2 regions of the Marinobacterium sp. MBR-109 genome follow, and region 1 is predicted to be linked to the other one. Evidence: predicted binding sites of a transcription regulator. Region 1 holds the regulator's gene; the other holds the start of a gene.
What was found. Region 1 encodes LexA, which represses DNA repair genes until DNA is damaged. Its sites were predicted from a motif close to TACTGTNTANNTANACAGTA; they were not measured.
Positions count from the first base shown of each region.

Region 2: the regulator LexA is predicted to act here: its motif matches at 4,063-4,082, upstream of ABIE60_RS15790 (LexA family protein).

Region 1 is NZ_JBEPPZ010000004.1:92,330-108,373, reverse strand. It holds gene ABIE60_RS07100 (UDP binding domain-containing protein) at 1-820, opposite strand, end outside; gene pgi (glucose-6-phosphate isomerase) at 814-2,451, opposite strand; gene ABIE60_RS07090 (hypothetical protein) at 2,645-3,151, shown strand; gene ABIE60_RS07085 (DNA topoisomerase I) at 3,194-3,913, opposite strand; gene topA (type I DNA topoisomerase) at 4,090-6,723, shown strand; gene ABIE60_RS07075 (DUF6586 family protein) at 6,767-7,294, shown strand; gene ABIE60_RS07070 (SulA-like leucine-rich domain-containing protein) at 7,295-7,696, opposite strand; gene lexA (transcriptional repressor LexA) at 7,712-8,320, opposite strand; gene dinG (ATP-dependent DNA helicase DinG) at 8,443-10,554, shown strand; gene rhlB (ATP-dependent RNA helicase RhlB) at 10,575-12,041, shown strand; gene ABIE60_RS07050 (hypothetical protein) at 12,056-12,268, shown strand; gene ABIE60_RS07045 (NAD(P)H-dependent glycerol-3-phosphate dehydrogenase) at 12,314-13,345, shown strand; gene ABIE60_RS07040 (SixA phosphatase family protein) at 13,342-13,827, shown strand; gene ABIE60_RS07035 (alpha/beta fold hydrolase) at 13,814-14,662, shown strand; gene ABIE60_RS07030 (DUF4892 domain-containing protein) at 14,694-15,551, shown strand; gene folE (GTP cyclohydrolase I FolE) at 15,579-16,044, opposite strand, start outside.
Region 2 is NZ_JBEPPZ010000016.1:4,435-20,478, forward strand. It holds gene ABIE60_RS15775 (DUF4197 domain-containing protein) at 180-950, opposite strand; gene guaD (guanine deaminase) at 1,008-2,318, opposite strand; gene umuC (translesion error-prone DNA polymerase V subunit UmuC) at 2,346-3,617, opposite strand; gene ABIE60_RS15790 (LexA family protein) at 3,614-4,045, opposite strand; gene ABIE60_RS15795 (hypothetical protein) at 4,208-4,444, shown strand; gene ABIE60_RS15800 (NAD(P)/FAD-dependent oxidoreductase) at 4,642-5,973, shown strand; gene ABIE60_RS15805 (hypothetical protein) at 5,983-6,297, shown strand; gene ABIE60_RS15810 (cryptochrome/photolyase family protein) at 6,389-7,933, shown strand; gene ABIE60_RS15815 (response regulator) at 7,930-9,543, opposite strand; gene ABIE60_RS15820 (histone deacetylase family protein) at 9,873-10,805, shown strand; gene ABIE60_RS15825 (sodium ion-translocating decarboxylase subunit beta) at 10,879-12,180, opposite strand; gene oadA (sodium-extruding oxaloacetate decarboxylase subunit alpha) at 12,192-13,979, opposite strand; gene ABIE60_RS15835 (OadG family protein) at 14,024-14,269, opposite strand; gene thiI (tRNA uracil 4-sulfurtransferase ThiI) at 14,619-16,044, opposite strand, start outside.

The DNA.
Region 1 (16,044 bases):
GGCGCTCGTTTTCATTCAGCACGGTGTTGAGCAGGGTTGAGTGGCGGGTTTCTGCCAGGATGTCAGCCAGTCCCTCAATATACTGGGTGAAATGGTGGCCACCAAAACCGCAGCCGGGCGACAGGTAATGTTGTCCAATGCGCTTGTCACTGCTCATGCCCTGTCGTACCACTTCGATATCCACGTCAAGGCGGTCCGCCAGGTTAGCCAGTTCATTGATATATCCAAGGCGCAGGGCCAGCATCCCGGAGATGGCAAACTTGCTGAACTCGGCTTCCCGTCGGCTCATCCACTGTATCTGCTGCAGGCGAGAAGAAAACGGGCGCAGCAGCGCCTGGAGCCGCAGACGTGCCCCGTCATCCTCGCAACCGACAAGCAAAGTTTCAGGTGCGGCAAACTGCTGCAGAGCCTGTCCCTGCTGCAGGGTGTCAGGCAGGCAGACCAGTGATTGCTGACGGGTGTGGTCAAGCAGGGCGTGCAGACGGTCGCTGGCGCCAATGCCGAAGTTGCTCTGATTGATCAGCACCAGATTGCCAGGCCCCTGCTGACTAAGGTCGTGACAGACGCTTTCCGCATGGCTGATATCGGAAGGGTGGGAAGCAAGCCAGTGCCAGGGGGCCTGCAGCGCTTCCTGGTGGCTGCACAGTCGGATGTGGCCGGATGCCATGCCTGCTGCAAGGCTTTCCATCAGCCCGGGTTCGGCTCGATGGCTGCTTTCACCCGGGGCCGATTGCTGTAGAAGTACATCGTTCCCGGTGCGAGCAAGTTCGGCCGCTGCTACCCAGGCACCCAGTTCATCCCCCCAGATTGCAATCAACATTCTGTGTTCTTCCTGTCGCTCCATTGACCATGCAGCTGATTCAATACACCTTCAGTAGCGATATCAAATCGGTTAGTCGTTGCCGGAGTGCCGATTATATCCAGCAGGCTGTTGGCTACCTGCTTGCCAAGCTCGACGCCCCACTGGTCGAAGGGGTTGATGTTCCAGATGACAGACTGAACAAACACCTTGTGTTCGTACAGGGCAATCAGTGCACCCAGTGAAGCGGGTGTCAGCTCGTCCAGCAGGATAAGCGTGCTGGGCTGATTGCCCTGGTAACGCTGCCATGGTGTTGCATTGGATTGGTCAACCGCAGCATCGCCCAGTGCCAGCACTCGGGCCTGTGCCAAGCAGTTCGCCAGTGTCAGACGGTGCTGGGACTGCAGGGCGTCGCTCTGGTCGGCGTAGCGCCGCGCCGGAACAATAAAGTCACACATGACCGCTTCGCTGCCCTGATGCAGTAGCTGGTAAAACGCGTGCTGTGCGTTGGGGCCGATTTCACCCCAGAGTACCGGGCAGGTGTGGTGTTCAATTCGATTTCCCTGCCGGTCAACGCTCTTGCCATTGCTTTCCATCTCCAGCTGCTCAAGATAGGCCGGCAGGTGTGCCAGTCGGCCATCGTATGGGAGAATGGCGTGAGCATGGATGCCAAGGAAGTTGATATTCCAGACTTCGGCCAGTGCCAGCAGAACGGGCAGGTTGTGACTGAAAGGGGTGTGCCGAAAGTGCATGTCCATGCGGTGAGCTCCGTCCAGCAGAGCTCGAAAACCGCTCATGCCGATCCTGACAGCGATCGCCAGGCCAATGGTTGACCAAAGCGAGTATCGTCCGCCGACCCAGTCGCGAAAATGAAGCTGGTTCTCAACCGGAATACCCCAGGCCTCTGCACGTGGCGCATTGGCGGTTACCGCGATGAAATGGCGTCGAGCAAGCAGCTCAGTGGTCAGGCCGCTGGCACGGATAAGCCAGTCCAGTGCCGTTGCGGCGTTGGCGAGAGTGTCGGCGGTGGAAAATGATTTGGACGAAACAACAAACAGGGTACGGGCCGGGTCAAGCTGGTCCAGCAGGCCTGAAATCTGGCTGCCATCCATGGACGAGATGAAATGGGTTGTGATCTGGCGCGCTGTCGGTGCTTGAAAACCGTCCAGTGCGCGGCACACCATCATTGGACCCAAGTCGGACCCGCCGACGCCCACATTGACCAATGTGTCGATCGGTTCGCCGCTGAAGCCGCGCCATTGCCCCTGATGCAGTTGTTCCACCAGATGCTGCATGCGCTGCAGATCTGTCTGCACCAGAGCAACAAGGTCTTCACCCTGATGTTCAAGTGTTGCTTCGGCGGGCAGGCGAAGGGCTGTGTGCAGCGCGGCACGGTTTTCCGTATGGTTGATGCGCTCGCCATTGAACAGGGACTCGATCCACTGTGCCAAGTCGCAGCTGTCAGCGAGTTGCAGCAACTGGGTCAGGGTATTCGTGGTTAGCCGTTGTCGGGACAGATCGAGTAGCAGCTCATCCTGACGAAAACTGAACCGGGAAAATCGGTCCTGTACCTGCAGCAGGTCTCGCAGGTGCAGAGAGGATTCAGTGGCACAGAGCTGTTCCAGCTGTTGCCAAACCCTGTGCTTGTCCAAGGCGGCTCCTTGCATCTTGACTAATGAGTTGTTGGCAAGGGCTGCCAACCTGATGCGCATCTTAGTCAGAAACGGCTTTCAGTTAAAGCGCTGGCCCTTGGCCGTTGCGTTCGCCGGTGCGTCATACTGTCGTTTATGTGGCCTTAGCGTTACTATTCGCGCCTGTCCTTGCCCTCTGACTGGAGTCTGTCGAATGAAATGGTTCATTATCACACTGGTAGTTGCCTCGCTGATAGGCTCGGTCATGTGGGTGATGCCGAGCCCCAGACAGCGCTATCAGGCGAACCTCAGACTCAAGGCAAGGCAGTTGGGCATTCAGGTCCATATGGCGCGTGTGTCTCTGCCGCGAGCGCTTGGAGAGATGGAGCCTGATGTGCGCACGATTCCTGCCTATCGTATTGCAAGGACAAATCTGGAACGCAGTGAGCGCGACAGCTGGAGTGGCTGGGAAGTGTTGCGTGTAGACACCCTGGAAAACCTGGGCTTGCCTGAGCACTGGAGCTGGAGCAAGGGGCAGGGGGGGCTGCAGCCTGCGGCACTGGAACAGCTTAACAGCCTGCTGGAGCAGCTGCCGGACGATGTGTTGGGTGTGGAATCTACCCCGCTCAGCCTGACGTTCTATTGGGACGAGCGTGGTGATGAGTCACGGCTGGATTATCTGCACCAGTTGGCCCAACCGTTGCTGGAACAGAAAATCTGATTTCGTTGCAACGGGATAGGCCATCTGCAAGCCCCATCAGGCTCAGGGTTGTTTTTCGTTCAGATAGTCATCCAGCGACTCTGCCAGGGCTCCGGCACCCCAGTTGCGTTTGGGCTGAATCCTGTCAATTTCGGCTTGTATTTCGTCAAGGCGCGGTTGCTTCTGTCGTTGCGGTGCGGTAGCCCGAACCAGAACCGCTTTGGCGTGTTTAAGGTGAGAAAGGGCCGCAAGCTTGTCACCGGACTCAATCAACCTGGACGCTTGATACTGGTGGGCATCCGCCACCAGTGATACGTTGAGCCAGTACAGCTCCGTTTGGTACGTACGGGCAAGCTGGCCGGTCATTTTGCCGGCCTGTGCCATCTGCACGATCAGTTTTTCCGCAAAATTGATGTAAATCTGGGCCCGCTTGACGGCACGGTCACTGTTGAACCGGCTCTTGTCAGGCTTGCTGCGGTCACTGTTTTCTTTCAGTTTGCTGACTTCGGACATCAGTTCGGAGTCCGGTGCCAGCAGGCTGATCTCCTCGATAAGCGCCATCGCATGCTGGTTGAGCTTGTCGATAATATCCTGCCGGCAGCCGCTTTCTTTCAGAATCGCCAGAGCGTGCAGGGTGTGCTCCGCCTGGGTTTGCAGCCAGCTCAGCCTTTCTCGACGCGCTTCGGTCTGCTGTTCGCGCGTGGTGACCACGTAGTTGATCGCCAGCGCCAGAATACCGACTCCGGCGATGAGGATTACAAGATACAGGTTGTCTCCAAGCATGGTGTTTGGCACTCTGAAAAGAGATGTTAATTATAGGATGGTGTGTACATGAATTGTAAGGCATCCGCGTGCGGACTGGTATCGCCGGTCTCAGACACTGCTTGACGCTGGCAGCACCACCCCTTATATATGCTCGCAGTTTCTGAGTTGCCCGTTCTAAAAAGGATCCGTATCTCATGGGAAAAACCCTAGTCATTGTCGAATCACCGGCAAAGGCCAAAACGATCAACAAGTATCTGGGCAGCCAGTATGTTGTCAAATCGAGTGTGGGTCATATTCGCGACCTGCCAACCAGTGGCAGCGCCAGCAAAAGCGATCCCAAGGAGCGTGCGCGTCAGGCAGCCCTGACGCGCAAGATGTCGCCGGACGAGAAGGCGGTCTATAAAAAGCGCAAGTCTCAGGAGCAACTGGTAGCGCGTATGGGTGTTGATCCCGAACATGACTGGGAAGCACACTACGAAATTCTCCCCGGCAAGGAAAAGGTCGTTGAAGAGCTGCGCAAGCTCGCCAAAAACGCTGATGAAATCTACCTCGCAACGGACTTGGACCGTGAAGGGGAGGCGATCGCCTGGCATCTGCGTGAGGCGATCGGTGGCGATGACAGCCGTTTTCGACGGGTCGTATTCAACGAAATCACCAAAAAGGCGATTCAGGAGGCCTTTTCCCAGCCGAGCGATCTGGATCTGAACCGTGTCAACGCCCAGCAGGCACGCCGTTTTCTGGACAGGGTGGTAGGCTACATGCTGTCGCCGCTGCTGTGGGAAAAGATCGCCCGTGGCCTCTCGGCCGGACGTGTGCAGTCCGTTGCCGTGCGCTTGATTGTCGAGCGCGAGCGCGAGATACGTGCGTTCATTCCTGACGAGTACTGGGAAGTTCATGCCGACACTGAAACACAGGCAGAGCAGGCGTTGCGGCTTCAGGTCAGCAAATACGCCGGCAAAACATTCCGCCCAGAGAGCCAGGCCGAGACCGAGACCCATCTGGAGCGCCTTCGCAGTGGTGCGCTGGCTGTTCGCTCCAGGGAAGATCGTCCTACCAGCAGCAAGCCCTCGGCACCGTTCATTACCTCCACGCTGCAGCAGGCCGCCAGCACTCGACTGAGCTTCGGCGTCAAGAAAACCATGATGATGGCTCAGCGACTGTATGAAGCGGGCTACATCACCTACATGCGTACCGACTCGACCAACCTCAGTGCCGAAGCGGTAGAGGCGTGTCGTGAATTCATTGCTCAGCAGTATGGCAAGGAGTATCTGCCGGAAGCGCCGGTCAGCTACTCAAGCAAGGAGGGGGCTCAGGAAGCACACGAAGCGATTCGACCTTCTGATGTGAACCTGACCGTTGAGGCCCTCAAGGGGATGGAGCCGGATGCGCAGCGCCTGTATGACCTGATTCGGCGGCAGTTCCTGGCTTGTCAGATGATGCCGGCGCTTTACACCAGTACTCGCATTACTGTTGAAAGCGGTGATTACGAGCTTACCACCAAGGGCCGTATTCTGCGTTTTGACGGCTATACCCGCGCACTGCCGGCCAAGGGGCGCAGTGACGAAGACGTGATCCTGCCTGACGTGACGAAGGGTGAGGTGCTCGCGCTGAAGCTGCTGGACCCGAAGCAGCACTTTACCAAGCCGGCGCCTCGTTACAGCGAAGCCAGTCTGGTCAAGGAGCTTGAAAAGCGTGGCATTGGCCGTCCTTCCACCTATGCCTCCATCATCTCGACGATTCAGGATCGGGGCTATGTACAGGTACAGGGGCGTCGTTTCTACGCCTGCAAGATGGGCGACATTGTTACCGAGCGGTTGAATGAGAACTTCTCTGATCTGATGGATTACAGCTTCACCGCGCGTATGGAACAGCGACTTGATGACGTGGCGCAGGGCGAGGTGAACTGGAAGGAGCTGCTGAATCAGTTCTACAGCGGTTTTACCGACAAGCTGCAGGAAGCACAAAGTGCGGATAACGGCATGAGACCCAACAGCCCCACGCCAACGGATATCGACTGTCCCGAGTGTGGGCGTCAAATGATGATCAGAACGGCCAGTACGGGGGTGTTTCTGGGCTGCTCTGGCTATAATCTGCCGCCCAAGGAGCGCTGCAAGTGTACCATCAACCTGATACCTGGCGACGAAGTGGTCAGTGTGGATGGGGATGATGAGGAAGAGTCCCGCATTTTGCGTAACAAACATCGTTGCAAGCTATGTGATGCGGCGATGGACTCCTACCTGATCGATGAGAAGCGCAAGCTGCACGTGTGTGGCAACAACCCCGACTGTCCTGGTTTCGAGGTTGAACAGGGCAGCTTCAGGATCAAGGGCTATGATGGGCCCAGTATCGAGTGCGACAAGTGCGGCTCCGAAATGCAGCTTAAGACCGGCCGTTTCGGCAAGTTTTTCGGTTGCACCAACAGTGAGTGCAAGAATACGCGCAAACTGCTGAAAAACGGTGAGCCGGCGCCTCCTAAAATGGACCCGGTGCCGATGCCGGAACTGCAGTGTGAAAAGGTTGAAGATACCTACGTACTGCGTGATGGTGCCAGCGGTCTGTTCCTGGCTGCGAGCCAGTTCCCGAAAAAACGGGAAACGCGTGCGCCGCTGGTGGCCGAGCTGGTTCCGCATCGTGATGAGATCGATCCGAAATATGACTACCTGATGGATGCGCCGCAGAAAGACCCTGATGGCAATCCTGCGGTAATCCGTTACAGCCGGAAAACCAAAGAGCAGTACGTGATGACTGAAGTTGAGGGCAAGGCAACCGGCTGGAAGGCGTTCTACCGTGATGGCCGCTGGCAGGAAGAGCAGGGACGTAAGCGCTGAAAGCCCAGGTATTCGGCGCATTTGATTTGATGGAGTACAGGTAATGAGTGATATCTATGCGGTTCGTACCAATCAGAAGCTGAACTTTGCCCGTCTGCATGTCAAGGCGCTGGAGCAGGCCGAAGAGGCTTCTCAGTGGAGCAAGCATGCCAGAATCGAGTCTTATCATGAGTCGATTCTGTTCTTCATGGCGAGCGGTTATGCAGCACTGCTGCGCGAAATTGCAGAAAACTACAATCTCAATGTTGGCCAGATCAATCGTTTTTCTGATCTGTCAGAGCAACTTGAGGTGACTGGTCAGGAATCGCCCGAAGTAACAGAGCTTGAGCAGCTGGAGCGGGACAGGGGGAGCTGGGTGCATAAAATGCTGTCGGCGTATGAAGCCTGCTGGCAGGCGTCAGACTACCGCCAGGTAAATACCGAGGTGGACAGCAGCATTTCCGAAATTCATGTATTGCAGATCAACCCTGACCATTCGGAAGACAAGGATGTGTTGGCTGAATACAAGGCTTGGTTACAGGCGTTCCGTGAGCTGATAGAACGCCTGCGCGCCGGTATGCAGGAGTGGTAATCAGGTGCGTACCAGTATGCCCAGCGCATTCCCTCGGCTGGCAGCCTGATTGAGTTGGTCCAGCGCAGGTGCAGTGCCGCTGCACCAGGCAATGACTGTGTGGCAGGTACCGGCAGCCAGTGCTCGGGCGCAGAACAGCTCGGTCTGGTCCAGACTGCTGGTGTTCAGGACCAGGATGTGGCGTGTGCAGGCACCAGCAAGCTCCAGCGCCGTGCGGGTGATGTCGTGCGGCGGGTTAATCAGAACCAGCCAGCGATCTTCACGGCTCAGGCCTGCAATCATGGGCAGCAGCAGGGGTTGCAGGCATACTGAGCTGTTATGCAGCAAAATCTCGGTGACCCGGCTCTCGACACTTTTACAGTCAATGTGGGAATGCGGGGCTGTGGCATGAATTGCAGACATGGCGATTGACCTCTGTCAGTTGCCTTGCCGAATAACGCCAACACCCAGTCCTTCGATGATCAGTTCCTGTTCACTCAGGTCCACTTCGATCGGGCTGAAGTCTTCGTTTTCGGCAATAAGAAAGACTTTGCGGCCATCACGCTTGAAGCGCTTGACCGTCACTTCGTCGCCGATCCGTGCGACCACAACCTGCCCGTCCCGGGCCTCTCGGGTTTGATGTACGGCGAGCAGGTCGCCATCCATGATCCCGATATTTTTCATGCTCATCCCCTTGACCCGCAGCAGGTAGTCAGCGCGGGGGCGGAAGAAGTCTGCCGAGATGGTGCAGTGGTCCTCGACATGTTCCTGCGCCAGGATGGGTTCACCCGCTGCAACTTGACCAATAACGGGCAGGCCTTCGGTATCAGGCTGCTCGGCTTCCGGCAGGCGAATGCCCCTCGATGTGCCCTTGGTCAGTTCGATGGCGCCTTTGCGGGCCAGTGCCTTCAAGTGTTCTTCAGCCGCATTGGCTGACTTGAATCCCAGTTCGCGTGCAATATCGGCTCGGGTGGGCGGGTAGCCTGTTGTTTCGATATGTTTGCGTATGCATTCCAGTACTTCGGTCTGGCGATTGGTCAATTTCATGGCATCTGTCCCCTATCCGGTTACTGTGATTCTATACAGTGAATGAGCGGGGTCAAGCATTTTTCTGTTTATATATCCAGTATCTTGCTAGAATCGCCACACAGATCGGATGAGGATTAAGCGTGCTGAGCGAGGCGCAAAAAAAAGAGATCCAGGAGGCCTACAGTCGCTTCCTGAAGAGTCGTGGCTTGACAGCACGGCCGGCACAGAAGCAGATGATCGCAGCCGTGGCGCGAACCCTTGCAGCGGCGGCTGTTCCACGCAGTGAAACGGAAGATCTGCATCCCGCTGTGGGTGTTGTCGAAGCCGGAACCGGTACCGGCAAGACGATCGCCTATCTGCTGGCGGCCATCCCGCTGGCGCGAGCTCAGGAGTGCAAACTGGTTCTGTCTACGGCAACAGTGGCCCTGCAGGAGCAGCTGATCAACAAGGACCTGCCCGAAGTTGAAACGCATACGGGCCTGCCCATGTGCTATAGACTGGCAAAAGGGCGAGGGCGTTACCTCTGTCTGAACAAGGTTGAAGGCCATCTTGAACAGCAGGGCCTGCTGGGCCAGATGGCGTTATATGAAGATGAGGCGGCTGAAAAACTGCCCGATAATGTACTGCAACTGTATCAGCAGTTGATGGACAGCTATGCCGCGGGTCAGTGGGACGGGGATCGAGATGCGCTTGCTGATGAGGTGGATGATGCCATCTGGCGGCCATTGACCAGCGATCACATGCAATGCAGTAACCGCCGTTGCCTGAATTTCAGTGCCTGCCCTTTCTACAGGGCTCGAGATCGGCTGGAAGAGGCAGACGTGATTGTCGCCAACCATGACCTGGTACTGGCTGATCTTGCGCTTGGCGGCGGAGCCATCCTGCCCGAGCCTGAAAAAACCATCTATATCTTCGATGAAGGGCATCATCTGGCTGACAAGGCCAGTGGTCACTTTGCTTTTGGTGCAAGGCTTGAGGGCAGTCGCCGGTTGCTGAAGTCTGCACAAAAGCAGCTGGCGCAGTTGGTGACCGAGACCGGTTCGCCGGTGCAGTTGGCAGATCCGGTAGAGCGCCTGCATCGTCCCTTTGAAGAGATGGGGCGTGCGCTTGAACAGCTGGAATTGCTGCTGCGGCCGCTGTTTGCCGAGAGCGTCAAGGACCGTTATCGCTTTGCACAGGGGCGGGTGCCCGATCCATTGCTGGAACCCTGTTTCAGCCTGGGACAGGCGGCCGACCGAGCGCAGCAGCATCTCGAACAAGTCGTCGATCTGCTCAAGGAGGCGATGGAAGGTGGCATTGCCGATATCCCCCGTGCAGTAGCCGAGCGCTGGTTTCCCCAGATTGGCAGCCTGTGGGGGCGTGTGCAGCAGATAGCGTGGCTGGCACATGCCTATGCACGACCGGACCCTGAAGGTGGCTCACCCACGGCGCGCTGGATCAACCGGATCGAGAGCCCCGCAGGTGAAGATCTCGAACTCAGAAGCGCACCTGTATCGGCGGCTGATACCCTCTCGGAACACCTCTGGAAAGTTTGCCATGCTGCCGTGATAACCTCGGCAACCTTGACTGCGCTGGGTCGCTTCGATCAGCTGTTTGCAGCGTTGGGTCTGTCGCCACAAACATCGGCGCTGCGTCTGAACAGCCCGTTTGATTACGCTAATTGCGGTGTATTGCAGGTGCCGGCCATGCGGACCGATCCGGGTCAGCCTGATGCACATACCGATGAGGTACTGGAATATCTCAATGCTGAATTAAAGTCGGTTACGGCGGCGCTGGTATTGTTCAGTTCGTGGCGCCAGATGCGCTCGGTGCTTGATCAGCTCGACGAATCCATTAAAAATAGTGTGCTGGCACAGGGGCAGTACAGCAAGCAGGAAACGTTGCGCCTGCACCGCGAGCGCGTGGATGAAGACAAGCGCAGTATCATCTTCGGCCTTGCTTCATTTGCGGAGGGGGTTGATCTGCCAGGGCGGTATTTGACCGATGTTTTCATCACCAAGCTGCCGTTCAGTGTCCCGGATGATCCGGTAGATGCTACCATGGCAGAATGGATAGAGCAGCGTGGCGGTAACGCCTTCACCGACTGGACGGTGCCGGCCGCCTCGATGCGGCTGACGCAGGCCGTAGGGCGACTGCTGAGAACAGAACAGGATCGGGGGCGGGTGGTGCTGCTGGACCGGCGAGTCGTGACGCGCCGCTATGGCCGCCAACTGCTGGATTCCCTGCCCCCTTTCCGGCGCGAAATCAACTGACAATCTGAATGGATCCGATTTTGAGTACTGAAGAGAAACAGAGTACAGCCACGGCAACCTCAGAGCCCAAAAATAACAGCAACCGCCCACGCCGGCGCCGTCGTTCACGCAAGCCGCGCGATACAGGTCGCCAGAGCGGCTGGAGCCCGGCAAAGTTCAGCGTGCCTGTTGCTGAAGGCAAGCGCCGTTTCCATGATTTCGGCCTGCCGGATGTATTGATGCGGGCGATTGCCGACCTGGAGTTTCAATACTGCACGCCGATTCAGGCGGCGACCATCCCGCATGCACTTAACGGTCGTGATTTGATCGGAAAGGCGCAAACCGGTACCGGCAAAACAGCGGCGTTCCTGATCGGCATTATGACCGATCTGCTGGACTATCCGCTGGACAGTGGTCGAAAGCTGGGCGAGCCGCGTGTTTTGATCATCGCACCGACTCGAGAGCTGGCGCTGCAGATCGCTTCCGACGCCGAAGCGCTGGGCAAGTACACTGACCTGTCCACTGTATCACTGGTCGGTGGCATGGATTATGAAAAACAGCGCAAGGATCTGGCTGCAAGGCCGGTTGATATTCTGGTGGCAACACCGGGGCGCTTGATCGATTTTGTGCGCTCGCGTGAGGTTGATCTGTTCAATGTTGAAGTGCTGGTGCTCGATGAGGCTGATCGCATGCTCAGCATGGGCTTTATCCCGGATGTCAGAACGATCATTCGGAGCACCCCGCGCAAGGGTGAAGAGCGGCAGACGTTGCTGTACAGCGCGACGTTTACCGACGATGTCATGCGACTGGCAGAGCAGTGGACGCACAATCCGGTCACCATCGAGATCGAAAACGAGCGCAAGACAACCGATAATGTGGCACAGAAGGTATTTCTGGTTTCCAGCCATGAAAAGTACCGGCTGCTGCGCAATTACCTGCGCGTGAATGGCATTGATCGTGCGATTGTTTTTGGCAACCGCCGTCATGAAACCCGTGCGCTGGCGGACCGGCTCAGCAAGGACGGCATCAAGGCAGCCCTGATGTCGGGCGAAATTCCTCAGAACAAGCGTCTACGGACCCTGGAAGATTTTCGCAGCGGCAAGATTGAAGTGCTGGTGGCCACCGATGTGGCGGGCCGGGGTATCCATATCGATGGTGTTACCCACGTGATCAACTATCAGCTGCCGGAAGATGCCGATGACTACGTGCACCGTATTGGTCGCACCGGTCGAGCCGGCTTGAGTGGAACATCCATCTGCTTTGCCTGTGAAGATGACTCCTTTCTGATTCCCGATATCGAGCGTGAAACCGGTGTCAAACTGGAGTGCATACACCCTGATGCCGAGCTGTTGAAGCCTCTGACGGAAGTTGACCAGGGTATTGCCGATAAAGCGGCGGCCACGCAGGTGCAGGAAAATGCTCAGGCAGAGATGCAAGAGCCGCCTGTTGATGAGGCCGTTGAAGCCGAACCGGTAGTGGACAGCGAAGCTGAAGAGCAAAAACACTGAAAACGGATCGGGCCATGAGTGATAAGCACAACCTGAAACGAGTCAGTACGGTACTGGGCATTGTGCTCAGTGCCTTCTTTGCCGCGATCGCGGTGGCCGGCTACCAGCGTACCGGTGATCTGCTGCAGCTGTTTCTGTTTCTGCTGCTGGCAGGGCTCGCATATGCCGTGGTCAAGCTGTTGTTCTTCGGCATTGGCCGGCTGCTGGACAAGCTGGACCCTTCTTGATTGGACCGACCGGGGAGTACAAGCACTCCTCCTCTAGGAGATAGCATGCAGAATCAGTCACCTGTTGCCGTTCTTGGTGGCGGCAGCTTCGGCACAGTGCTGGCAAACCTGATGGCTGAAAAGGGGCTGGATGTCAGGCTCTGGATGCGTAACGAGCAGGCGGTTGATGAAGTCAATGCGCAGCATCGCAACAGCCGTTACCTGCCCGGAGTTGATCTGGCGCCCGGGCTCAGTGCGACCACCGACCTGCAGCAGGCGTTGAGCGGAACCGAAGCGATATTCATCGCCATCCCGAGCAGTGCCTTCAGAACAGTGGTGCGCCAGGCTGTGCCCTTTTTGCGACCGGAACAGCTTCTGGTTAGTACCACCAAGGGTATTGAATCAGTGACCTTCTGTTTGATGAGTCAAATCATTGAGCAGGAGTTCCCGGGTGCTCGGGTGGGGGTGCTCAGTGGTCCCAACCTGGCCAAGGAAATAGCCCGCAAGCAGTTGACCGCAACAGTCATTGCCAGCACGGATGCCGCGCTTCGCGAGCGAGTGCAGGCACTGCTCCATACATCCTTTTTCCGCGTGTATGCCAGCACCGATACCTATGGTGTAGAGCTTGGCGGGACCTTGAAAAACATCTATGCCATTGCAGCCGGTTTGAGTGCGGCGCTGGGCATGGGTGAAAACACCAAAAGCATGTTGATGACGCGCAGTCTGGCCGAGATGAGTCGGTTTGCCGTTAGCCTTGGGGCCAATCCGTTTACCTTTTTGGGTCTGGCGGGGGTTGGTGACCTGATCGTTACCTGCATGTCACCCCTGAGCCGCAACTACCGGGTGGGCTACGCACTGGGCGAAGGTAAAAGCCTCGAACAGGCGGTGCAGTCTCTTGGTGAGGTCGCAGAAGGGGTAAATACCCTGCGAATCGTCAAGGAGAAGGCCGAAGAAATGGAAATCTATATGCCACTGGTCAGTGGCCTCTATGAGGTGGTGTTCAATGCGGCACCGGTGAAAGAGGTGGCCCGGGGCATGATGTTGAATGTGCAGAGCACCGATGTGGAGTTTGTGTTGCCTCGACAGGAGCAGGCGTGAAGCTGCTGTTGCTGCGACATGCACAAGCGGTTGCCGGTGGGGATCTTGATCCTGACCGGGTACTGACGTCCGTGGGTGAGCGGCAGGCGGCTGCCATGGCCTCCCGGGTTGTCAGTATGCTGCCTGGAGCCTCTATCGTTGCCAGTCCATGGCGACGTGCGCAACAAACCGCTGAAATCATGGCTCAAGAGCTGGGCGCTCGGTTGGTCCTGAATGATTCGCTGACAGCCAGAGGCACTGCTCCTGCAGCGGCGGCATCACTAGAGCCGTATTTCTCGGATCAAGGGTCACTCATTGTGGTCACCCATCAGCCGCTTTGTGGTCAGTTGATCAGCTGGCTGACGGACGGAAATCTGTATGGGCAGGTGGTATCACCCTGTAGCGGTGCACTGCTGGAGCTTGAGTGGCCGGCTCGGGGTATGGCCAGGCTGCTGAACGGGTGTGATGGTGCCGTGCAGGGAGATGATCATGCAGGCAGATGAACTTAGATTTGAAGTGAACGGCCATCTGATTGCGGCACGGGCAACCGGCCCTGAAGACGGGCTTCCAGTGTTGGCGCTGCATGGCTGGCTGGATAATGCAGCTACCTTCAAGGCGCTTGAGCCGGCGCTTGAAGGGGTGCGGCTGGTGGCGCTGGATCTGATGGGACACGGTTTTTCCGACCATCGGCCCGCCAGCATGCCTTACTATATCTGGGATAACCTGTCGGATGTGGTGGCGGTTGCCGACGAGCTCAACTGGCAGCGGTTTCACCTGCTGGGGCACTCCATGGGAGCCAGCATCAGCAGTCTTCTCGCCGGTGCCATGCCTGAGAGGGTCGAGAGCCTGATTTTGCTTGAAGGGCTTGGGCCTCTGGTGGATACGCCCGCAGAGCTTCCGGAGCAGATGGCGCAGGCAATTCGCAGGCGCAGCCGTCGCAGTCGTATGCCCCGATTCTATGCCAGTATTGAAGAAGCTGTAGCTGCTCGAATCAACGGTCGCTTTCCGGTTGGGGAACAGGCGGCCCGCTGGCTGGTCGAACGTTCCATAGTCCATACTGCAAGGGGGTTCCGCTGGCGCAGTGATCCAGCCCTTAACCTGCCCTCTGTATTACGGATGAGTGAGGAACAGGTAAGAGCGTTCCTGCTGCGTATCAGTTGCCCGTCACTGCTGGTGCTGGGCACCAGAGGAGTGGCAACCGAGTTGACCCAGACAAGAGCTGACTGCATCAATGGGCTGCAGCGGCTAACCCTTGAGGGAGGGCATCATCTGCACCTGGAGCAGGGTGTAAGCGAGACAATAGCACAGGCCATCAACCGTTTTTACGCAGCGCTCTGAACCCCGCGCGGCGCAGAGGAAGGAGCCAGGCATGAAACAGTATCTGAAGACGCTAGCGCTATTATTGCTGGTTACCCCTGGGCTGCAGGCAGCCGAGTTTGAAATTCCGCTGCAGCTGGACCCTTTTCCGCAGTCCGAGCTGATCAGTTCAGAGCAGCGGCATGAACCGGACTACCGTCTGATGCTCAGTGGTATCATGAAGATCAACGGCAGGATCCGTGCTGATCGTGATCAGCGACTTCAGGCCAATCTTTCGCGTCTGACCTGGCAGTTGCCGGACGGCTATGATCCTGAATCCGGATTCAAGTTCTTGCGAGCCCAGCTTGGTGACAGGGGGGCTCAGGCGATGTTTGAATGTTCCGGTCGCCAGTGTGGGCCGAGCAGCATCTGGGCAAATGATGTCTTCGGTCAGTCGCGACTATACGGGATCGACAATACACAGTTTTATGCGGCTCTGCGACTTGAGCAGGCCCATGTGGCGGTCTATGCCGTGCGCAGAGGTAATGGTCGAGTATTCCTTCATCTGGATGTGCTCGAAAATGAGAGTCAGGCCGGTAGCGATCCTGTCGTGGTGCTGGCACAGCAGGGCTACGTTGAACTGCAAAACTGGCCGGAATCATCGGATCGTGCAGTCGCCGCTGTACTGGATATGATGCAGGGGATGCCCGGGCAGGAGCTTTGGCTGGTTGTGCACTGGCAGGGGCGGGATCTGGAACTGGCCCTGCGTCAGTCGCAGGAGGCTGCTGACCGTCTGCTGAGGCAGGTAGTAGACAAGGGGGGTGATGTCCGACAGCTCAAGGCCAGAGGTGTCGGCAGTCTGGTACCCAGTGTGCTGGGCAGTCGTCGGCAGGTAGCGGTCGTGGTGATGAGGCGGGGGAGCGGCCGCTGAGATTGGACGCTCCGTGACCTTGCAGGCTCAGCGAATCAGGGACAGAAACTCGGTGCGGGTTGCCGGGTTTTCACGGAAGGAGCCCAGCATCATGGACGTTTTCATCATCGCGTTCTGCTTTTCCACGCCACGCATCATCATGCACATATGCTGCGCTTCGATTACAACACCAACGCCCGCTGCATCCGTAACCTGCTGAATGGCTTCGGCAATTTCCTTGGTCATGTTTTCCTGGATCTGCAGGCGACGTGCATACATGTCGACGATTCGGGCGATCTTGGACAGGCCCACCACCTTGCCCTGAGGAATGTAGGCAACATGTGCCTTGCCGATAAACGGCAGCAGGTGGTGTTCACACATGGAATACAGTTCGATGTCCCGTACCAGCACCATTTCGCTGTTGTCTGAGGAAAACAGGGCGCCATTGACGACCTCGTCCAGAGTCTGGGTATAACCGCGGGTCAGAAAACGCATCGCCTTGGCGGCGCGTGCA
Region 2 (16,044 bases), on a different contig from region 1:
GCTTGATGAAGCTTGATTTAGTGTGTAAAGTTAAGTCATGTATTGTAGAGTATTTTGTAGACATTGCGTAAACGCTCGTAACTAACTGATTTACAAGCATTTAGAGTAGACACATGTAATTCAAAATCCCCCGCCTTAACGGGTGTGCCGGTTCGAGTCCGGCCGCTGGTACCACCTTTTCAAGACCCAAACACCTGCTTCAGCAGTTCGGTTGTCCGTGCGGCAGGCTGCTGACGTATCAAGCGTTCTTCCTCACCCAATCGAAGAAACAGCCCTTCAAGCGCGCGCGAAGTAACATGCTCATTCAGGTCTGGGCTGTATCCCTGCAGCAGTGGCAGATATGACTCAGCCTGTTGCACCAGTGCTTCATAGGCGAGGCTAACGCCGCTGGCAGACATGGCCTCGCTGATCAGCGGCTGCATGCGCTGCTGTAGCCGGGTTGAGGTTTTGTCACGGAAATACTCGGTTGCGGCGTTGTCGCCACCGGAGTAAATGCGGCGGGCATCTTCCAGTGTCATCTGTTCAAGCGTATCCAGAAACACGGGCGTCGCTTCACTGATCGCCTGCTCAGCGGCGCGGTTCATACTGCGCTCAAAGGTTTCCACGTAGGACTCAAGCCCGGCACGACGCAGAAGCCCGGCCCCGCTTTCGAGCATGCCCGGCAACGGTATCCGCACGTCGGGGCGACCATAGTAGCCATCGGTTGCGGCAAGCTGGCCGATGGCACGCTCGCCACCCACTCGCAGCGCTTCTTTGAGCCCGCGTGCCAGAGTCGCCGTGTCCATGCCCGCCGGCACTGCCGTTCCGCTCTGCTCTGAGCGGTTTTGCCCCTCCAGCAATTGCTGACCCTGCTTGAGCAGGTCATCCCAGGCAGCCGTGGCCTGTGGCATGGCCATGGCGCTGGCCAAGAAGGTTATTGCCACTGCGTGCACTGCATTACGTCGTTTCATTTTGGATATCTCTGAGTAGCGAATCTGCAGGCAGTATAGAGTAATGCTGTTGAAGCTTCAGTCGTTCAACTCCACCGGATTGCCCAGTATGTTGATTTCAGCAACCAGCCGATCGTCGCCCAGCAGAATGATCAGCGCCAGCAGTTCCTCTATACTTTTCACTGCTTCACTGCGCGCAGCCAGCTCCGGAACAGCGGACATCTCCAGCATCAGAAAATCCGCTTCGGTACCCGGCTGCAGGTTTCCTGCACATGACTCCAGCTGCAGGGCTCTGGCGCCACCCAGGGTTGCCAGGTAGAAGGCGTAAAGCGGGTTCAACGGCTCGCCTCGCAGTTGCTGTACCCGTACCGCATCTGCCAGTGTTTTCAGTATTGAGCAGCTCGGCCCCGCGCCCACATCGGTCCCGACCGACAGGGAGACACCCGCCTGCCGCAGGGCCTGCAACGGCATCAGTCCAGAGCCCAGCAGCAGGTTGGACGAGGGGCAATGTGCCACGCTGGCCCCACTGGCACCCAGGCGGTGCTGTTCGGCGGCACTCAGATGGATGGCATGTGCAAACAGACTGCGCGGGCGCAACAGTCCATAGTGGTCATAGACATCCAGATACCCCTTACGCTCGGGAAAGAGTTGCTGGACGCGATCACACTCAGAGGGCGTTTCCGCAAGATGGGTTTGCAGGTAAAGGTCGGGATGTCCATCGAGACGGTCGCCACACCAGGCCAGCAATGCTTCGGAACAGGCCGGCGCAAAGCGAGGGGTCAGTGCGTAACTGAGCCGGTCGACCCCATGCCAGCGTGCGATCAGTTCATCGCAATGTTCACGTGCCTGCGCCAGTGGCTCACGCAGTTCAGCCGGTACCAGTCGATCCTGCAGTACCTTGCCACTGATCATGCGCAGGTTGTATCGCTGCGCCACTCGAAAAAAGGCATCCGCACTCCAGGGCTGCACGCCAGCGAATACCATTGCGGTTGTCGTACCGTTGCGCAGCAGCTCACGGATAAAGCGCTCTGCCATCGCCTCTGCCGTCACGGCATCATGAATGGCCGCCTCGGCGGGAAAGGCTCGTTTGGTTAACCACTCAAACAACGCTCCGGCCGGGCTGGCCGCGATGCTCAGTTGTGGATAGTGGTTGTGGGTATCGATCAGGCCGGGTATCAACAGGGAGCCCCGCCTATCTTCAATGACCAGCCCGGCAGGCAACTGTGCCACCAGCGCTTTATACTCTCCAAGCGCCTTGATGCGCCCCTGCTCAATCCAGAGCAGGCCGTCCTGCAGGTGCTCGATCGCCTTTTCGCCTTGTTCGGCCGGATTGGCCAAACAGTGCAGAACGGTCGCACGGATCACGCGGGAGGGTCTGGTCTGACTCATGGCTCATGACACCTTCAGTTCAGCTGGCTAACGTACACAGGGTATATCCTCCCAGCGCGTGGTGTAAGAGGGAGACAGCCGCTCCCGTTTCATCGCCCACCCGGTGCGCATACCCTGCCCGGCAAAAAATACCTGCCCACGGCCGCTGCGGTTGATTTGGTCCAGCACCTGCATCAGCTCTCGACTGCCGGGTGAGACCGCCGGGGTATCAAACAGCTCCGGCTGGTAGCAGCCGGGGGCATGAAAATCCCCCAGCATAACGCCCGCTTTCATGTAGCGATGCCCATCACGCCAGATCTGACGCAGCAGCAGGACGGCCCGATTGATAATCACTCGACTGTCGTCATCGGGAATTGGCAGCTCGGCCGTGGCTGCATTGCTGTAAAAGGGCTCTCCCGGTCGAAAGGAGCTTGTACGGATGAATACACTGACGACTTTGGCGTACTGACCCTCCTGCCGCAGTTTTTCGGCGGCACGGGCAGCATAGGTGCAGATCGCCTGTTTCATCTCTTCAAATTGACTGATGCGCTGGCCGAACGAGCGGCTGCAGATGATCTGTTGCTTCACCGCTGGCTGCTGCTCCAGTGACAGACAGGACTCACCATTCAGCTCTCGGATGGTGCGTTCCAGCACTACCGAAAAGCGCTGGCGTGCCAAACGAGGTGGCATGGCTGCCAAGTCTGCTGCCGTTTGCACGCCTTGCTCCTGCAGCTGCCGAGTCAGGCGCCGCCCAACGTCCCACACATCTGCAACCGGTACCCGTCGCAATAGGCGCCGTTGGCGCTCGGGGCAGCTCAGATCGACGACTCCGCCTGTGGCCGGATACTGCTTGGCCGCATGATTGGCCAGTTTCGCCAGTGTCTTGCTGGGCGCAATTCCGACCCCTACCGTAACGCCAACCCAGCGCTGCACCCGATCACGCACCTGTTGACCGAATGTTTCGAGGCTGCAGACTCGCCCTACCCCGCTCAGATCAAGAAAGGCCTCATCAATGGAATAGACCTCTACCGCAGGTGCCATCTCCTCAAGCACACTCATCACGCGCGCCGAAATATCCGCATACAGAGCATAATTGGAGGAAAAAACGGCCACGCCCTGGCGCTCGGCCAGTGCCTGCACCTGAAAGAAGGGGACCGCCATACCGATCCCCAGGGCCTTTGCCTCTGGCGAGCGCGCCACCACACAACCATCATTGTTTGACAACACCACAACCGGAGAATGTTTAAGGTCAGGCCGAAACAGCTTTTCACAGGAGGCGTAGAAGCTGTTGCAGTCCACCAGTGCAAAGGTTTTGCTCATCCGCGCCTCATCTGCCTGACAACACCAACCACCACGCCAAATATCTCCAGCTCCTGCTCCGCTTTCAGATCAATGACCGGGTAACGGCGGTTGCGCGGCAGGAGCCTGGGCACGGGCTTCAGCTGCAGTTCCTTGACCGTGAACTCGTTATCCAGACTGGCCACAACCGTATCCCCGCTGACAGCCTCCAGCGAGCGGTCCACCACCAGAATATCACCCGGGCAGATGCCGGCCTCAAGCATGGAGTCACCACTGACCCGCACAAAGAATGTGGCGGCCGGACGCTGGACGCACAGTTGATTCAAGTCCAATACCTGTTCCACATAGTCCTGCGCAGGAGAGGGAAAACCGGCACACACCGACTCCAACTGCAAAGGAATCCACAGCGGCTGAAACACTCCACCCCGGCCGATAATCACTGCTGGCATAACCATCAACCCCTTATTTCTGTATTTATATACAGTATACTATCGCCAACCGGAGACCTGTCCAGTGAAGATTCATGCACTTGTCATAACGCCCTCTTGTGCAGCGCAACAGACGCTATTATAATACTAACGTCTAACACACAAAGTTCGGGGAGTGTTGTTATGAAATTCAATCAGTACACCGGTATTCCGAATGACGATCGCCGCATCCACCAGGAGCTGATCGCCATGGGGTACGCTGACCAGCCCTGCAAGGCTGAAGCTGGCGCACTGTCAAAGCTGCTGGCTCAGGCTGCAGACTTCCTGACCTGGATGCGCTGGAAAGGTGAAGTTGGCGTATACGGTTGCCGTATTGGGGCAGATGCTGCCCGCCGGATTGAGGCAGTGACTGCTGCCTGATCCTGACACCTTGGTGTCGATTCTTTATCTGTTGTTTGTTGTTATTCCGTCCGCTCCGGCTTGCCTGAGCGGATTTTTTTTGCCCGCACCGTACTGAATTGACCTGCGACAGTATGTCGCAGGTCATTAAAGCCCTCCGTTGTGTATAATTTATTTGTAATATGCTTATTATTAAAAGTAATAACGGAGGCGCTATCATGCACCCCTTTAAGGCTTCAGCACCTCAAAGCCCCGGACGCCGCCGGATTCTGCAACTGGGCCTGGGCGCGACCGCCATGTCCACACTGCCTTTCAGCACAGCGTTTGCCCGTCAGGGCAGCAATGCACGTATCGTTATTCTCGGCGCTGGAGCGGCGGGTACAGCCATCACCAACCGTCTCAACAATTCACTTTCGGATGCAAGAATCACCATTGCGGGGGAGCGTCAGCAGCACCTGTACCAGCCCGGTTACACAATGATTGCCTCAGGTCTTTGGCCCGCGGACAAGGTTGCCAGCAGTACGGCTGAATGGCTGCCATCCGGTGTCAGCTGGATCCCTTCGGATGTCAGCGAGTTCATGCCGGACCAGCGCAAGGTCAAACTGACGGATGGCCAGACACTGGAATATGACCTGCTGGTGATCGCCACTGGCTGTCAGCTGAACTACACCGATATTGAAGGCATGAGCACCGACCTGATCGGCCACAACGGTATCGGCAGCGTCTACGCCAGCCCCGCTGCGGCCAGCGCCACCAGCGCCCAGATCGAATCACTGATCAAGCAAGGTTCAGGGCGCGCCATTTTCACCCTCTGCGATACAGCCCTGAAGTGTGCTGGCGCCCCCTTGAAAATGACCTTTACGACCCTGTCACGACTGGAAGAGTCCGGCAAGCGTGACCAGTTCCAGGTGGATTTCTTTACTCCATATCAGAATCGCGTGTTTTCAGTACCGGTATACAACGATTTCGTGCTGAATCGCTGGCAGGAGCAACAGGTTGGCCTCCACAATCAGCGTACGCTTGTCGGTATTGATGCGAGCAGCAAAACCGCCCTGTTCTCGTCAGCAGATGGCCAGACAGAGCGGGAATCCTATGACTTCATCCATGTTGTTCCTCCCATGAGCGCACCGGATGCAGTGCGGCAGAGTGAGCTGGCCTGGCAGGAAGGGCCCATGGCCAATCAGTGGCTTGAGATTGACCAGTACAGTCTGCAACACCGCCGCTATCCGGAGATTTTCGGCGTTGGAGATGTTATTGGCACCCCCTTCGGCAAGACGGCTGCCAGTGTGAAAAAGCAGGCTCCCGTAGCAGAGGCAAATATCCTGGCCTATCTGGCAGGACAGCCCCTGCTGGCGAAGTATGACGGCTACACCTCCTGCCCGCTGATTACCTCGATTGGCCGTGCCGTGCTGGCCGAGTTCGGCTATGGCGGCAAACTGATGCCGTCCTTCTCCTTCATCAGCCCGACTGAAGAGTCCTGGGCGGTGTGGGTAATGAAGGAAAAAATGCTGCAGCCGGCGTATTACGCCATGCTCAACGGACAGGTGTAGGGGGCAACAATGACTTTTGAAGGCATAATCACGATCATTCTTTACTCGCTAAAGCCTTACTGGTGGCTGCTGGTACTGTTGCTGGTACCACTGGTACTGACCCAGCTGTCAGGCTGGAAAAAGCGCGGACCAAGGCCTGCCCTTCTTTACCTGCTGTGTGCCGCTGCGGGCATCGGAGCGGCCCTGTTGGCCCCAACCCTTACCCTGTCAAAGCTCAGCTATGTCGCGACCACCACTGACTGGCTTGCATTGCTGGCCGTTGCACTCGGGGCAGCCATTTACTGTTTCCTGCTGCTGAGCCCGATACTGCGCCGAGCTTCCTGAAAACGATCGGCTTGAAATCCGAAGGTACCCGGAATCCATCCGGGTACCTGCTGCGTACCCTAACGACTGAATGATTGTCGATGAGGTATGCATGTCGTCTCCCCCCTGCCTGCGCCTGATTCTGGGCGACCAATTGACGCCGGACATCTCCAGCCTCAGGGACATGCAGCCCGAGCAGGATTTGATCCTGATGTGTGAGCTGGTCACCGAAGCCACTTATGTGCATCATCACAAGCAGAAGCTGGTACTGGTGCTGTCGGCCATGCGTCACTTTGCCCGTCAGCTGCGCCAGCTGGGCTTCAAGGTTCACTACGTTACACTGGACTCACCCGAAAACAGCGGCAGTTTCTTCACCGAGATCGAATCGGTACTGACACGTTCAGGCTGCCGGCATGCTGTTTTAACGGAACCTGCCGAGTATCGACTTCTGCAGCAATTCAGACATTGGCAGCAACAACACCCGCAGTGGCAGGTTGAGATTCGCGAAGATGATCGTTTTCTCTGCAGCCATGACAAATTCCGGCACTGGGCACAGGGTCGTAAGCAGCTGCGAATGGAGTACTTCTATCGTCAGTTACGCCAGGAATACGGCATTTTGATGGAACAGGGCCAACCTGCTGGCGGGCAATGGAATTTTGACCGGGAAAACCGCAAGCCTCTGCCTTCCAATAGGGTCATGCCGACACAGCCTCGATTCACTCCTGATAAGATCACGCTGGATGTCATCAGACTTGTTGAAAGTCGGTTCGGGCAGCATTTCGGGTCCCTTGAATCGCTCAACCATGCCGTAACACGGGAACAGGCCCTGCTGCAGCTGTCACATTTCCTGGATAACTCACTCCCCCTGTTTGGCGACTACCAGGATGCCATGCGTCAGGACGAGCCCTGGCTGCACCACTCTTTGCTCAGCACCAGCATCAACCTGGGGCTGCTCCATCCACTGGAAGTCATTCAGGCAGCGCAGGAGCGATGGCAAAAAGGGCAGGCTCCCTTGAATGCCGTGGAGGGTTTCATTCGCCAGATTCTGGGTTGGCGTGAATATGTCCGTGGCCTGTACTGGCTGCATATGCCCGAATACGCCAGCCGCAATTACCTGAATGCCCACCGCCCATTGCCTGCATTTTTCTGGAGTGCCGACACCGAATTGAACTGTCTGCAGCAGTGCATTTCACAAACACGTGACTACGCCTATGCACACCATATTCAGCGCCTGATGGTGATCGGCAATTTTTGCTTGCTGGCCGGGCTCGACCCGGAGCAGGTCAGCCGCTGGTATCTGGAAGTCTATGCCGATGCATACGAGTGGGTTGAGCTGCCGAACGTGCTGGGCATGGTACTGTTTGCGGACGGTGGCGAGATGGCCAGCAAGCCCTATGCTGCCAGCGGCGCCTACATCAACCGCATGTCGAATTACTGCAAGCACTGTCGCTATGACGTGCGCCGCAGGACCGGACCCGATGCCTGTCCGTTCAACTATCTGTATTGGGATTTTATGGCGCGGCATGCGTCATTGCTGAGCCAGAATCCGCGGCTTGGACTGACCTACCGACAGCTACGAAACATGGATGAAGAGCAGCAACAGGCGCTGCAGCAAAGTGCCCGCATATTTCTGATGTCACTCGATCAGACAGACTAGCGCAGCAGCACCCCAAGAGAGCCTTCCGGCAGTTCGGACAACGGCATGCGACGGAAGGTTTTCAATTGGCTTTGACGCAGTTTTTCCACCGCCTCAAGTGGCAGGCGGTCTGTCAGACGCAGGTAGCGATCCACCATCTTGAGGCGTTCGTCTCGCTTGGCTTCCTGATCTCGCGCGGCTTCAAGGAACATCTGTGCCAGATTAAGCAGGGCCGGCACATTGCCGGGATCATATTCGATGGCAAGACCAAAATAGCGAATCGCCTGAGAGCCCTTGCCGGCCAGGTAGTGTTTGACCCCAAGCCGATTGACCTTGTCGCTCATATCCGGATCGCGACGTACCTGGCGCGGTGCCTCTCTGGCCGAATCGTGCTCTGGTTCCGGCTCCAATACCGGCACCGGGTCGCCCGACAGGCTTAAGCGTTCTCGCTCAAGCTGCAAGGGCTGGCTGAGGGCAGCGTTGCGGCGCTGGGCTTCTTCACTCAAGCGCCGGGCCTCATCCTGCTCTCCCATGTCTTCGCTGGCCTGAGCTCGCAACAGCGCTGTTCTGACCTTCAGAGCCGGGTCCTTGGAAAAGTTGTATTCGGCATTGTTCAAAATAGCGTCCAGATCATTGCGCAGCTCAATCTGGCGACGCGAATCTGCACTTTTCATTTCGAGCCGTCTGATGTTCGCCAGCCGCAGGTAGGGTTCCGGTGAGCGGTAGCAGCTGCGCCGACCCAGCACAATCGACTTGCGGTAAGCACCCTCGGCAAGCTCAAGCACACGGGTCTGGGTCGCAACCCGGCCCAGCTCCATCTGCCGAGGAATACCCAGAGGAGCCTTGGCGGTCGCCACCTTGAGCGTCTCCCGCGCCTGCTCCATGTCACCACTTTTCTCATGCACTTGAGCACGCAGGTCATACGCCGCGATCAGCAACGGGTAATTCTCAATCAGACTGTCAAGCAGATCTCCGGCCTCATTCAGGCGCTGCATCCCGATCAATGCCTGCGCCATGCACAGACCCGTGTCCTTGTCCGGGTCCTGCCAGAAGATGGGCTCAAGTACCTCATAGGCCTCATCAGCGCGACCCAACTGAATCAACAGGATGGCCTTGATGCGACGTGCATAGTCGATGTTGGGATCGTGACGGGGAATGTCATCGCAGGCCAATACTGCACCTTCAAGGTCGCCCACTTCTACCGACTGCTCCACTGGCCTCAGTACCTGCTTGCGCAGCACCAGCTGATCGAGACGATTCTTGAGTTCATCAATGGAAAAAGGGCGCGTGAGCAGGTCATCAGGTCGGCTGTCGATGGCGTGCAGCACCACTTCCTGGGACGCATCGCTGGTCATGAAGATCCAGCCGGCCGTGGGGCGGATATAGCCGCGGAAACGAGCCTCCTCCAGCAACTGCATGCCGGTCACTGCATCGCTGCTGTTGTGGCCGAGCAGGATGATATCGAACTGCTCCTCCTCGATCAGCTGCAGCACCTTCTCGTTTACAGTGGCCGCCTTCAGGTTTTTTACACCGAGCTCACGCAGCATGTAGTAGATCGTAGAGCGCAGGTTGCCGCTGCTGTCGATCAGCAAAACATTCTTGTCGGAGTAATCTACCTTGCGTGAAGCCACCTTGGCCTGTCCACCCTATGCCGAACTCTGTGTACCGACACACGAGGGCCGGCAATCAGCAACGAGTATACAGGGCCAGGGCAAAGGCAAGAAGTATTCACGCAAACAGGAGGGGGATAAAAAAAACACCGAGCGTTGGGTGAGAACACTCGGTGCAGAAGACAGTTCTATGCTGTGGGGACACTATAATGAACCTGATGATGGGGTGGCATGACATCGATCAATAGTTGGGTTAACCGTATGATAAAGACGGTATTAAGACCAAGGCCTAAGCCTCTCATACCACCTTTTCCTCTAGAATGTTGACAGTAGAGGAGTATGCTAAGGCCATGACAACAGCATTTATCACCCACAAGGACTGCATGCTGCACAATATGGGACCGGAACATCCGGAGAGCCCCGTGCGGCTGGTTGCCATTAACAAGGTGCTGCAACGCACCGGGCTGCTCGATCAACTCGATCAGCTGACCGCCGTTGAGGTAACCGAAGAGCAGATATTGCTCGCACACCACCGCCTGCATCAGAAGCGACTGGAAATGAAAGTGCCGGACTCGGGCGTGGTCTATACCGATGACGATACCGCCCTGTGTCCGGACTCCCTGAAAGCGGCAAGTCTGGCTGCTGGAGGCGTGATCCTCGCAACCAACCGCGTACTCAGCGGCAAGGCCGAAAACGCTTTTTGTGCAGTCCGCCCACCCGGCCACCACGCCGAATATAATCTGGCGATGGGCTTCTGCCTTTACAACAACGTTGCCATCGGCGCCGCCCATGCACTGCAGCAGCCGGGCATAGAGCGGGTGGCCATTCTCGACTTCGACGTACACCACTGCAACGGCACCGTCGACATCTTCAAGGATCGCCCGGAAGTGCTGGTCTGTTCGACGTTCCAGCACCCCTACTACCCGGAGCGCTATCACGAAATCGATCGACCCAACATTATCAACTGCCCAATACCGGCTCACAGCGATCCGAGCCTGTTTCATGATGCCATTGAAAAGTGCTGGCTGCCGGCACTGGAGGCGCACAAGCCCGACATGATCTTCATTTCGGCAGGCTTTGATGCCCACAAGGAAGACCCGATGGCAGACTTGAATCTGGATGAAGAGGATTACCGTTGGGTCACTCAGAAGATCAAGGCATTTGCCGACCGCCACTGTCAGGGCCGAATCGTGTCTGTACTTGAGGGTGGATATAACCCGGTGCCGCTGGCCTTCAGTGTACAGGCACACCTGGAAGTACTGGCCGGATTTTCAGAAGGCTGACACCAGACGCGACACTCGCACCAAACGAAAAAGGCTGCCGATGGGCAGCCTTTTTTGTACTCACTTATCGGTTTTAACCGACAAACTTGATCATCACACCTGCCGCGACCGCCGAACCGATAACACCGGCCACGTTCGGCCCCATTGCGTGCATCAGCAGGAAGTTCTGCGGGTTGGCTTCGAGGCCAAGCTTGTTGGAAACACGCGCCGCCATCGGTACTGCCGAAACACCTGCTGAACCGATCAGCGGGTTGATGGCGTTGCCACCCTGCAGCTTGTTCATCAACTTGGCCATCAATACACCCGCTGCGGTACCGATACCGAAGGCAACAATACCCAGCACCAGAATACCCAGCGTCTGCACATCCAGGAATTTGTCAGCCGACAGTTTGGAACCGACAGACAGACCGAGGAAGATGGTGACGATGTTAATCAGTGCATTCTGGGCGGTATCACTCAGACGATCCACCACACCGCACTCACGCATCAGGTTACCGAAGCAGAACATCCCCAGCAGCGGTGCCGCATCCGGCAGCAGCAAGGCAACCAGGACAAGCAGCAGAATCGGAAACAGAATTTTCTCTGTCTTCGATACATGACGCAGCTGGCTCATGCTGATCTTGCGCTCGGCCTCGGTAGTGAGTGCACGCATGATCGGCGGCTGAATCATCGGTACCAGCGCCATATAGGAGTAAGCCGCCACTGCAATCGCACCCAGCAGATGCGGAGACAGCAGACTGGCAACATAGATTGCCGTGGGGCCATCCGCGCCACCAATGATACCGATGGCGGCCGCATCCTGAATGCTGAAGTCCATGATACCGAATGCGCTCAGTGCTACAGCACCCAGTACGGTCGCAAAGATACCAAACTGCGCAGCGGCACCCAGGAACAGCGTCCGCGGGTTGGCCAGCAGCGGACCGAAGTCGGTCATTGCCCCCACACCCATGAAGATCAGCAGCGGTGCTGCACCTGAGGCGATTGCAATGGTGTAGAAGTTGTACAGCATGCCGTTGTTATAGCCCGCATCCAGTGCAACCAGGCTCGCAGCCGCATGGGTACTGGCATTGGAAGAGTGATACGCCTCAGTAATCGCATGGGGATCACTCGCTGCCACACCCAGAATGGATGCCAGCTCGTTCAGAACCTGCGGTTTGGCAAAATGAATTGCATTTTCAACCGCAGAGAATGCCATACCGGCTTCGGGAATATTCGCCAGAATACCGCCGAAACCGATCGGAACCAGCAAGAGCGGCTCAAAATTCTTGCGAATCGCAAGAAAGAGCAGCCCCAGGCCAACCACAATCATTGTCAGCTGACCGACGGAGATATTGTATATCCCCGAGGCCTGCCAAAGTTCGAGTAGGTTTTCCATGCCTCTGCCCCTCAGGTCAGTGTCAGCAGGGAGTCACCGACCTGAACGGCATCACCCTCTTTGACATCAACCGACACAACGGTACCGGCGCGTGCGGCACGCACTTCGGTTTCCATCTTCATCGCTTCAAGGATCACCAGCACATCACCCTCTTGAACCGCCTGACCCGCGGAAACCTGAACCTTCCAGATGTTGCCCGCCAGCGGTGCCGGCACCGGCTCACCAGAGCCGGCTGCAGGTGCTGCAGCCGGAGCCGCTGCGGCAGCAGGGGCTGACGATACGGAGGATATATCACCACCTTCACTCACCTGAACCACGTAGTTCTGGCCATTTACATTGATGGTGTAGACTTCGGGACCGTTGTTTTTCTTGGCTGCCATGGGTTGTGCGTCCTCAAGCGTAGGTACAGGTTCAAAGGCGTCGGGGTTGCCGCGGTTTTCAAGGAATTTAAGACCGATCTGCGGGAACAGTGCGTAGGTGAGTACGTCGTCAATTTCGTGCTCGCCCTGCTCCAGCTTGATCCCCTTGTCAGTCGCAATCTGCTTCAGTTCGGTGGTCAGCTTGTCCATTTCCGACTCAAGCATATCGGCCGGACGGCAGGTGATTGCTTCCTTGCCATCAAGCACACGCGCCTGCAGTTCAGCGTTGTAGGGCGCCGGCGCTGAGCCGTATTCACCTTTCAGAATCCCCTGTACTTCCTTGGAGATGGTCTTGTAGCGCTCACCCATGAGCACGTTGATCACCGCCTGAGTCCCCACGATCTGGGAGGTCGGGGTCACCAGCGGGATGTAGCCAAGATCTTCACGCACACGCGGGATTTCGGCCAGAACTTCGTCAAACTTGTCCGCTGCGCCCTGCTCCTTGAGCTGGCTTTCCATGTTGGTCAGCATGCCGCCTGGCACCTGAGCTACCAGAATGCGGGAATCGGTACCCCGCAGCGAACCTTCAAACTTGGCGTACTTCTTCCGCACTTCACGGAAATAGGCCGCAATTTCTTCCAGCGCCAACAGATCCAGACCGGTATCACGATCCGTACCGGCAAGAGCTGCCACTACAGACTCGGTCGCCGTATGACCATAGGTCATGGACATGGAGGAGATCGCCGTATCAACACGGTCAACACCCGCCTCGACCGCCTTGAGAATGGTCATGTCAGACAGGCCGGCTGTCGCATGCGCGTGGAACTGCACTTCAAGGCCGGTCTGAGCCTTGAGGCGGGAGATCAGGTCAAAGGCGTTGTACGGCGTCAGGATGCCGGACATGTCCTTGATCGCGATGGAATCAGCACCCAGATCTTCAAGAGTCTTGGCGTAATCAACCCACATCTCGATGGTGTGCACCGGGCTGGTCGTGTAGGAGATGGTGCCTTGAGCATGCTTGCCGCAGTTTTTGACTGCCTTGATGGCACGATCAAGGTTGCGAGGGTCATTCATCGCATCAAAGATACGGAACACATCAACGCCATTAGTGGCGGCACGCTCAACAAACCTGTCAACCACGTCATCGGCATAGTGACGGTAGCCCAGCAGGTTTTGACCGCGCAGCAGCATCTGCTGACGCGTGTTGGGCATGGCAGCCTTGAGTTCGCGGATGCGTGTCCAGGGATCTTCACCCAAATAACGGATACAGGAGTCGAAGGTTGCACCGCCCCAGCTTTCGAGGGACCAGTAACCAATCTTGTCCAGCTTCTCGGCAATCGGAAGCATGTCGTCGAGTCGCATGCGGGTGGCAAACAGAGACTGATGCGCATCACGCAGGACGACGTCGGTAATGCCTAGCGGTTTTTTTACGTCGGACATGAGTTAGCCTTTATCTATCAGAAGTTCTTGTTCTTTGACCCGACTCACTTGGAACGGTACTTGTGTACCGCCGCCGTGAGGACCGCGATCAGCTCATCATTGTTGCCAGCCGCAACCCCGGCAGCAGCCTGAGGACGTGCCTTGACTGTTTTGGGGGCGGGCTCTGGCAGATAACGGCTTACCAGCCGGGACATCGTGCTGGTAATCAAGACCAGCAGCGTCAGAAAGACGAAGACGAAACCCATGCCGAAGGCCATGAGTGTGAGGCCCTCCGAGAACAGATTATCCATCTGTGGGTGCTCCTGTTGTAATTCGAAACCCTTTGGCCTGCCGGCGGCTTTTGGCCGCGTCCAGCTCACCGGGTTAGCAGAGCCAGAACGACAGACAGATGTTCAGACGGCATGCACCTGAACGCTCAGACTATCAGGTACGCATGCACAATCAACCCGCGCTATTCTAACTCAGACCCCCGGGGCCATTGCAAGATTGTCGACAATCTGTAATTTTTTTACAGAAACAGGCCTTTAGAGCACTCAGCGCGACAATAATGTCGACATAAGGCTTTTTATGTCATGTTTAGGGGAACAATACCTATTAGCCTTTTGGCTAATTTACAGACAGAATGCAGAAAAAAGCCACTCAATGAGTGGCTGGACGGTAGACTTTGACGTTGTTGTGGCCCTGTTCGCGCAAGTGCTGCGCATGCATCTGTGACATTACACCCTTGTCGCAATACAACAGGTACTCACGGTCTGTTTCCAGATTCGGGAACTCACTTTCCAACTTGTAGAAAGGAATAATACGAATATCACAGCCGGGCATGTTGAGCGGCTTGCGCTCCTGCTCGCGCGGAGGACGGATATCAACCAGCGTTTGATTCGGTTCGACCCGGGTCATCGCCTCAATCTCGGCGTTGATGTCACGGTTTTCCACTATTTCATCGATGCTGATCATTTCGGCCTGTTCCAGCGCTCGATCCAGCGTCTCGTAATCAAACCCGGACTCTTCCCGTTCAACCCGGTCCCGCCTGGCATGAGTGGTTGGCTTGTCGGAAATGACGCCACAGTATTCAGGCATCGCGCTGGCAAACTCGAAAGCACCAATCTTGCGGGTAATCTCGATGATGTCGGGCTTGTCCATTGTGATCAAGGGGCGCAACACCAGGTGCTCACAGCTTTCATCAATGAGGCGCAGATTAGGCAGCGTTTGACTGGAAACCTGTGCCACGCTTTCACCGGTCACGATGGCGTTAAGCTCCATCCGGTCCGCCACCCGGTCGGCTGCACGCATCATCATACGCTTCAGGACAACGCCCATGTGCGAATGATGCACGGATTGCAGAATCTCTCCCACCACTTCCTCGAACGGAACCGTGATGAACTTGACCCGTGCCGATGCGCCATAGCGCTTCCACAGATACAGCGCTACCTGCTTGACGCCGATTTCGTGTGCATAGCCACCCAGATTGAAAAACAGGAAGTGTGTTTTGCTGCCGCGGCGCATGGTCATGTAGGACGCCACCACCGAATCAAAGCCGCCTGAGATGAGTGACAACACATCTTCCTGCGTTCCCAGCGGGTAGCCCCCAAGCCCCTGATGAATGGCCGTAACCACAAACAGTGTCTGGTTACGCACTTCCAGGTCCACCCAGACTTCAGGGTTGCGTACATCAACGCCCGCCGCTTCGGTGTGCTGACGCAACCCGCCACCGACATAGCGTTCGAGCTCAACCGAAGTAAAGTCGTGATCGCCACTGCGCCGCACACGCACCTTGAAGGTCTTGCCGCGCAGACGCTCGGCATAGGCTTCACGGGTCAGCTGGAAGACCTGATCGAAGTCTTCAAGAGGATACTCCTGCACCTCCACGATCGATTGAATACCCGGTACTCGCTGCATCTCGTCAAACAAACGTTCACTGAGCGCAGCATCCTGTCCCGGGAAGCTGATCTCAACCTTATCCCAATGACCGCTGACCTTGACGCGCTCATCCACACGCTGAAGCAGGATTTGCAGATTGGTTTGCAGACGCTGAATCAAGCGACGACGAACGGGACGGCTCTTGATC